DNA from 2 places in the Cytobacillus sp. BC1816 genome. Region 1 is predicted to be linked to the other one. Evidence: predicted binding sites of a transcription regulator. Region 1 holds the regulator's gene; the other holds the start of a gene.
The links. The regulator NrdR, encoded in region 1, represses ribonucleotide reductase genes. The targets are predictions, from matches to a motif close to AACACNATATATNGTGTT.
Positions count from the first base shown of each region.

Region 2: the regulator NrdR is predicted to act here: its motif matches at 1,853-1,870, upstream of ACR42H_RS20285 (vitamin B12-dependent ribonucleotide reductase).

Region 1 is NZ_CP195611.1:4,265,776-4,270,205, reverse strand. Features, by position in the region: gene ACR42H_RS21720 (glyceraldehyde-3-phosphate dehydrogenase) at 1-378, shown strand, start outside; gene speD (adenosylmethionine decarboxylase) at 702-1,076, shown strand; gene ACR42H_RS21710 (hypothetical protein) at 1,445-1,849, shown strand; gene nrdR (transcriptional regulator NrdR) at 1,964-2,425, shown strand; gene ACR42H_RS21700 (replication initiation and membrane attachment family protein) at 2,566-4,002, shown strand; gene dnaI (primosomal protein DnaI) at 4,002-4,430, shown strand, end outside.
Region 2 is NZ_CP195611.1:3,980,695-3,985,124, forward strand. Features, by position in the region: gene ACR42H_RS20285 (vitamin B12-dependent ribonucleotide reductase) at 1-1,706, opposite strand, end outside; gene ACR42H_RS20290 (lipoate--protein ligase family protein) at 2,053-2,889, opposite strand; gene ACR42H_RS20295 (rhodanese-like domain-containing protein) at 3,072-3,455, shown strand; gene gcvPB (aminomethyl-transferring glycine dehydrogenase subunit GcvPB) at 3,688-4,430, opposite strand, start outside.

The DNA.
Region 1 (4,430 bases):
GTATTGCCTCACTTAAAGGGCAAATTGCATGGAATGGCACTCCGTGTCCCAACGCCTAACGTATCTTTAGTTGACCTCGTGGTGGACTTAAAGCGCGACGTTACAATAGAAGAAGTGAATGCGGCTTTTGCAGCTGCTTCACAGGGATCGCTGCACGGTATCCTTGATATTACTGACGAACCATTGGTTTCAATTGATTTCAACACAAATGAACACTCTGCCATCATTGATGGATTATCAACAATGGTAATCGGCACCAGCAAAGTGAAAGTACTTGCATGGTACGATAATGAGTGGGGCTATTCTTGCCGCGTTGTAGATTTAACAAAATTTGTTGCACAGGAACTTTTTCAGGCATCTGCAGTAAAAATTGGTTAATTGCCAGTTTCTCTTAATATAAAACTACCCATACCCTTAAGCCTGCCATTCCCCGGCAGGCTCCTTTTATTGGACAGAATTAAATCCTGAGAAGGACAAAGCCTTCAAGGATTTTGCCAAAAAAAATGTAAAACAATGTGTTGCAAAAAGAAATTAAACAAAGTATACTAATCCTCGTGAACTTCTCCGAGGTTTTGGTATGGTAGCTACTTAAAGGGTTAGGACCTCTCTGGACTAACTTTCCCCCGTGGTAGTTATGGACCAGTTTAAATCTGGAATTTCATTAATTAATAGCTTAAAAGTTTAAAGGGGGAAATTTGAATATGGAAACTATGGGTCGTCACGTAATCTCAGAACTTTGGGGATGCGATTTTGAAAAGTTAAATGATATGGATTTTATTGAGCAGACATTCGTAAATGCTGCATTAAAATCTGGTGCTGAAATTCGCGAGGTTGCATTTCATAAGTTTGCGCCACAGGGTGTAAGCGGAGTGGTTATCATCTCTGAATCTCATTTAACTATTCACAGCTTCCCGGAGCATGGCTATGCCAGCATTGATGTGTATACGTGTGGAGATCTTGACCCTAACATCGCTGCAGACTTTATTGCAGAATCGTTAGGAGCTCAAACGCGTGAGAATATCGAAATTCCTCGCGGTATGGGTCCAGTTCAAGTTAAACAAGCTCAGGTACTTTAATAACAGAATGATCTTAGGCAATCCAGAGGTGTATTTAATACACCTCTTTTTATTTTGCCCGGAGTATAAAACTTCAATTTGTTGTTTTTAATCTTCTAAATGAGTTATTCACTGAGTTGATTGGAGCGGAAGGTGCGAGATCCTCGAAAATGCTCATTCAAGGAAGTTTATTCAAATTCCTGAGGGAGTAGCGTACAATGGAATACCCCGCAGACGCAGAGCGTCGGGGGCGTCGGCAGTCCCGAGGGAAAGCTTGAGTGCCTGCAGCGGAAATTAACGGGCATAATATGTAAGATAAACAAGAATCTATGAGACATTTGTAAAAAATAGTACAATAAGGATACATAATAAATAACGGAGGAAAGAGGATGTCTATTTTCAGGCAGTTTGCCAGCCGCTATAAAAAGCAGTGTGAAACAAATGAAAACCACTCTGATCCTGAGCTCACTACAAGATATTATAGAACTAATACAGCTCAAATGATGCAAACGATCGAAGATTTATTTAAAGCAGACCAAAATGTGAACATTCTCAGCATTTCCAGAGAACGCGGCGAGATAGCAGCAGAAATTAAGAAAATTAAATCTTGTTTTGCCATTGTCACAGTCGTGACTGTCAGGCCTTTCGAAACGGCGGTAGATATCAATATCTCAACTGAGCAATCCTCTCCGGCAGGTGTCCACCCAATCCTTAAGAGAGAAGCTCTTTCCATTTATGAAAAGGTGAATAAACGGCATGATTTTCTCGGTTCTGCAAGAAACGCAGATAAATAGTAGTACTTGTACTGACAACTCCTTTTTTATAAGATAAGAGTAACAAATAAAATTCGGTAATTGGTCTAACGCCAGCAAAATAACTTACTTATAAAAGAATTCGGAGCTGATTGTATGAGATGCCCTTCATGCCAAAACAATAATACCCGTGTTCTCGATTCCCGTCCTGTTGATGACAGCAGGTCCATTCGGCGCAGAAGGGAATGCGAGAAATGCGGATACCGGTTTACGACTTTTGAAAAAGTGGAAGAAATTCCTTTAATCGTTGTGAAAAAAGAAGGCACCAGAGAGGAATTCAGCCGGGAAAAAATACTGAGAGGCCTTATTAAAGCATGTGAAAAGAGGCCGGTTGCCCTAAAGGACCTGGAGGACATTACTTTTGAAGTGGAAAAAGAGCTCCGCAGCAACGGTGTCTCCGAAATAAAAAGCGATGAAATTGGCGAAATGGTCATGGACAGGCTCGCAAATGTGGATGATGTGGCATATGTCCGTTTCGCATCGGTATACAGGCAATTTAAGGATATCAATGTTTTTATTGATGAACTCAAAGAATTAATCAAAAAAGAACAATCTTAAATCAGGTCAGCTGTCGCTGTCTCTGATTTCTAATGAAATAGTTTGATGGGCTGAAGGACTTCTTTGGCTCTTTTTTTACGGTATATGCTTTTGAGATTAATAAGTGTAATAAATATTCTTAATAGAAAAAGGTGAACACCATGGCCCAGCATTGGCAGGAGATGCTCCCCATTGATCGATATACAGTAGCAGCTAGCGGGCTTTTGCATGATTATGACCGAAAAGTGCTGACGCTGTTATACCAGCCGCTCATTGGCTCTGTATGCTTCAGTTTATATATGACATTATGGGCGGAACTTGAAGAAAATAGGCTATGGTCATCTTCTAATTCACACCATAGTTTAATGAATTTTATGGACATGGGGCTTAAGGATATATATGAAGCCCGCCTCAAGCTTGAAGGGATAGGACTTTTAAAGGTATACGTAAACAAAGATGAGGAGACAAGGTCATTTATTTATGAACTGCTCCCCCCGCTGACACCTGAACAATTTTTCCTTGATGGCATGCTCAATATTTATCTTTATAAGAAATTGGGCAGAAACCAATTTATGAGGCTGAAGCGCTTCTTCTCAGATCAGAAGGTGATGACAGCCACAGGGTATGAGGAAGTAACCAAGGCTTTTCAGGATGTATTTAAATCAGGACACCCAGGTACTTTTGAGGTTGGCGATGAAGTGGTGCAGCTGATGAATGAATCAGAGGGGGAAGGGTATATTGGAAGGCAGGAGCAGGAAGGCATTCAAATCGGGAATGAAGATTTTAATTTTGAACTGCTTCAGGCAGGGCTGAATGAATCGCTTGTACCGAAAAAGGCCATTACAGTTAAAGTAAAGGAATCCATCAGCAATCTTGCCTTTTTGTACGGAATCGACCCTATTCAAATGAAAAATATCGTCATCAGTGCTGTAAATGAAGATAATGAGATAGACATTGAGGAGTTAAGAAAATCTGCACGGGATTGGTATCAAATCCAAAATCAGGACCAGCTGCCTTCCCTGATTGACAGGGTTCATCCTGCCATCCATCAGACTCATAAAAAACAGCCTGAAACCCAGGAAGAAGAATTGATCCGTTATTTGGAGATCACCTCACCAAGGCAGCTTTTAAAGGATATATCCGGAGGGGCAGAGCCATCGAAAGGTGATCTGCAGATTATTGAAGATGTCATGTTCCAGCAAAAGCTTTTGCCCGGGGTAATTAATGTGCTGATTCAATATGTTATGCTCAAAACAGATATGAAATTGACCAAAGGCTACGTAGAAAAAATAGCTGGCCACTGGGCAAGAAAGAAAATAAAAACACCCCAGGAAGCTATTGATTTAGCTAAGAAAGAACACCGGCAATACCTGGATTGGGCGGAAGGAAAGAAAACAGCCAGCACAGCTGGAAACAAAAAGAAGCCGATCAGGACGGAGATGCTGCCGGACTGGTTTGATGAAAAAGGCAGTGCAGCCGCCAAAAAGAAAGAGTCTCAGAAGCAAAACAGCGAAAAGGAACAGTATGAGCTGGAAATGAAAAAGAGGGAGCTTAACGAAAAATTAAAAAAACTGCGATCACAGGAGGTGACTGATTGATGGAGAAAATCAATGAAACATTAAGACGCCTTGCGGGCAATGAAGGTTTTCAAAAAAGGTATGAGAAAATGAGAAACCAAACGCTTAATCACCCTGAAGTGAAGGCATTTATCCAAACTCATCGGGATGAATTGACATCTGAGATGGTTGAAAAGAGCCTTAGCAAACTCTTTGAATATACACAGCAGAGCAAGGAGTGCAATAAATGTCCTAGCTTGGAGGGCTGTGTGAACTTTATGCAGGGCTATCATCCGGAGCTTGTGATTCAAAGAGGGTCAGTCGATCTGAAATATGATAAGTGCCCGCGCAAGGTCATGCACGATGAGCAGCGGAGAAACGAAAAATTAATTCAGAGTTTATATGTACCATCTGATATCCTTCATGCCACTTTTGATTCCATATATGATGATGACGATCGCATTGAGGCC
Region 2 (4,430 bases), 290 kb from region 1:
TCAGAACCATATTCTGTTTCACAATAGATCAGCAGATCATGAAGTCCCATAACGCCTAGACCAACACGGCGCTCTCCTAATGCCTGCTTTTTGTTTTCTTCAAGGAAGTATGGTGTAGCATCTATTACATTGTCCTGCATACGTACTCCTACCTCAACAGTACGCTTCAGCTTTTCAAAGTTAACGGTCTTATTTTCCTTATCTGCCATTTCTGCAAGGTTCACTGCTGCAAGGTTGCAGACAGAATATGGCGCGAGAGGCTGTTCGCCACACGGATTTGTTGCTACAACCTTTTGTCCGTAAGCCTGTGCATTGGTCATGTCGTTGGCATTATCAATAAAGAAAATACCTGGCTCTGCTGAGTATGTTGCACAGATATTAATCAGGTTCCAAAGTTCTTTCGCTTTGATTTTGCGGTGAACTCGGACTTTATAGCCAAGTTTTTCCCACTCTCTGACGTCACCGACTTTATGCCATTCTTCGTTGTAGGTTTTCATGGTATCAGCATCATATGATTCAACATCCGGGAACCGAAGCTCATAGTCTGCATCATTTTCAACTGCATCCATAAATTCTTTTGTCAGGCAGACTGAAATGTTTGCCCCGGTCAGAAATTCAGAATTATGAACACTGTAAGTACCGCCAGTCTCCAATTTTTCTTCGGCATCCTTTATGATTTTATCGCTGAATCCGCCATAGCCGGGAATGCTCTTGTAATTAATAATACCCTGGTACATGGCAATTTCCTGTTCAGTAAATGGAGTGAATTTTAATTTTTCTTTTGCATATTTTTTTATTGTTTCATCATTTGTATTTTCAAGAAGGAATCGTAAAATTCTTGGGTTTTGCATTTTCGAGATGATGAATTCGATGATGTCCGGATGCCAGTCGGCCAGCATAATCATCTGAGCACCTCTGCGGGAACCTCCCTGCTCCACAAGGTGTGTAAGCTTCGCAATATCATCAAGCCAGGATACTGAACCCGATGACTTGCCGTTTACTCCTTTAGCCAGAGTGTTGCGCGGCCTTAGGGTTGAACCGTTTGTCCCAACTCCTCCGCCTCGGCTCATGATTTCCATTACCTGCTTGCGGTGTTCGGAAATTCCTTCACGGGAGTCCTGTACGAATGGCATTACGTAGCAGTTGAAGTACGTAACATCTGTGTCGGCACCCGCTCCATACAATACGCGGCCAGCCGGAATGAAATTCAAGTTTTTCAATTCCTGATAGAATTTTTCAAACCATTCTTTTCTCTTTTCTTCGGTCTTCTCAACAGATGCCAGGCCTGTTGCGTTACGCTTGGCGATTTGCTCATAGTAGATTTCAAGGGGTTTCTCGATTACATCAAGAGGCTTTGTAATAATGCCTGTTCTCGATTCTTCCGGATCATCCAGCACTCCTCTGTAATCTTCCTCTACTAATACCTTGGCTGTCTTGTTTTCCCAGTCAATATCCTGGATGAACCCTAAGCCGCGTGCCGGAAATTTTGGATCTTCCTTGATTGTGAGGACGACGAAGTCACCGTTTGTGAGTGTCACTTTCTCGGTGTCTTTGAAGGTGTAACGATCTAGCATAACTAAGCGGGAAACACCTTTGTGGGTCATTTTCATATCTGGGGTTACAGGGTGAACCTGAGGAAAAAGACGGATATCCTTGTTTAAACGATCAATGTTCAATTTCATTTTTTGTCCTAGAGCAACAGACATTGTTACAACTCCTTCTAAATTCAATTATCAATTAATGTGTAAGCATTCTGGCAGATAGGGTAAATCTATCTGTTTTAAAAGAGTACCCTAAAGTTACCATACCTCAAACCCCAAAATCAATATATAGTGTCCTAAATATTTTCGACACCACTATATATTGTGTTAAATTCAGCTAAAAGTAATTTTGTCAAACTTAAAATATACCAAAATTTAAAGAAAAACAGAGTTAATAGCCGATTTCCGACAAATAACGAAAAATTTTAACATATTTTGAAGCTTGCACTTTTACAGGGTAACAATTGGAAAAATATTCATTAAAAAAAGAGAAAAAGCGACTTTGCCGCTTTTATCTCTTATAGTTCCAGTCATCACTTTCATATCGCTCTTTTGCGATTTTTTGTACATATGCCATTTCTTCATCTGTAAGCCTGTAAGGTTCAAGTTCAATATTCAAGCCTTCTTCAAATCCCTTTTTGAAAGCTGTTTTTGCTTGATCCAGAGTAATTTTTTCAGCTGTCAGCTCATTTATGGCAACAGCTTTATTCTTAAAGGCTTTTTGCATTCTCTCTTTGACTCTGTCATTCGGATACTTGAACAAGCTGAACAGCTTGTCTTCATCCAAATCAAGCAAAATGGAACCATGCTGAAGGATTACCCCTTTTTGCCTTGTTTGTGCGCTCCCCGCCACTTTACGGCCTTCTACAACAAGTTCATACCAGCTGGGGGCATCAAAACAAACAGCAGATCTTGGATTTTTCAGAGAGTCCCTTTCATCAGCTGTCTTCGGCACTGCAAAATAAGCTTCCATCCCAAGTCCGTGAAAACCTTTTAAAATCCCTTCAGAAATAACTCTGTATGCCTCAGTTACTGTATTCGGCATATCGGGGTGGGATTCAGGTACAATCACACTGTAAGTGAGTTCATGTTCATGAAGCACGCCTCTTCCGCCTGTAGGCCTGCGGACAAATCCCAATCCATGCTGCTTCACAGCTTCCATATCTATTTCTTTTTCAACCTTTTGGAAATAACCGATTGAAAGAGTTGCCGGATTCCAGCCGTAAAAACGGATTACAGGAGGCATTTTGCCTTCACTGTTCCAGTCAAGCAATGCTTCATCCAAAGCCATATTAAAAGAAGGTGATCCCTCTTTCGAATCGATAAACCGCCAAACTTCTTTAGTCATATGTAGCCCTCATTTTCAGATTCTTTAACTAGTCATTTGCGGTTAATAGTCTACCAAAATTCCAGTGAAATTTAAAGCAAGTTGAATTTCCATAACAAATTTAACAGATTTCCTTTACTCCTATTAGGAAAGGCTTATATAATATTAGTTGGCTTACCTATGTGTGAAAGGAGAAAGACATATTGGAAACACTTTATTTCATTCTTATCATTTTGGGTGCAATCATTACCTATTCCGTGATAACCTGGTTTTATCAGCGCCGAATTGTTAAAACGCTTTCGGAAGACCAGTTCAGAGAAGGCTACAGAAAAGCCCAATTAATTGATGTACGTGAACCAAATGAATTTGAAAACGGCCATATTTTAGGTGCCCGCAATATACCGCTTTCACAAATGAAAATGCGCATGAAGGAATTGCGTCCGGACAAGCCAGTCTACTTATATTGCCAAAGCGGCATGAGAAGTGCGAGAGCTGCCCAGTTTTTGCATCGTAAAGGATACAAAGACCTTTCACACCTGCAGGGCGGATTTAAAAAATGGACAGGAAAAGTGAAAGCGAAAAAATAATAGCAATATTTGAAAAGACCCCGTTACCTTAACGGGGTCTCTTGATTGGAAAACCCTCTGCAGGTTCAATCATAATTCATTCCGAAAAACCGCTGTTTTTTCCTCATTTAGCTTGATTCTTTTCCCCGGAATCGCTGCATTACTCACGAATTTCCTTATTCCTTCACAGAGTTCAGATAATAGTCAATATACCGAAAAAAAGAGTGCCCTCTTAAGGACACCCATTTTCGTTTTATTGTTTTTGATAGCGAAGAACCGGCTTTCTTGCAGCCATTGTTTCATCCAGACGGCCAATTACTGTTGTGTGAGGTGCTTCCTGAACAATCTCAGGGTTTTCCTCAGCTTCTTTAGCTATTTGAATCATGGCGTCGACAAAAGCGTCCAGCGTTTCTTTTGATTCTGTTTCTGTCGGCTCAATCATTATGCACTCTTCCACGTTAAGCGGGAAGTAGATGGTTGGGGGATGGTAGCCAAAGTCAAGAAGGCGCTTGGCAATATCCAATGTACGCACGCCAAGTTTCTTTTGGCGCTTTCCGCTTAAAACGAATTCATGCTTGCAATGTCTGTCAAATGGCAGGTCAAAGAATGGCGCAAGCCTTCTCATCATATAGTTTGCGTTTAATACCGCATTTTCCGTAACTGCCTTCAGTCCATCTGGCCCCATAGTACGGATATAAGTATAAGCCCGGACATTGATTCCGAAGTTTCCGTAATATGGCTTTACTCGGCCGATTGATTGCGGACGGTCATAATCAAATTCATATTGGTCACCGTTCTTAACCAAAACAGGCTTCGGAAGGTAAGGAATCAGATCCTCTTTTACGCCTACTGGCCCTGATCCCGGTCCGCCGCCGCCATGCGGTCCTGTAAAGGTTTTATGCAGGTTAAGGTGAACAACGTCAAACCCCATATCTCCCGGACGTGCTTTTGAAAGTACAGCATTCAGGTTAGCTCCATCATAGTACAGCTTCCCGC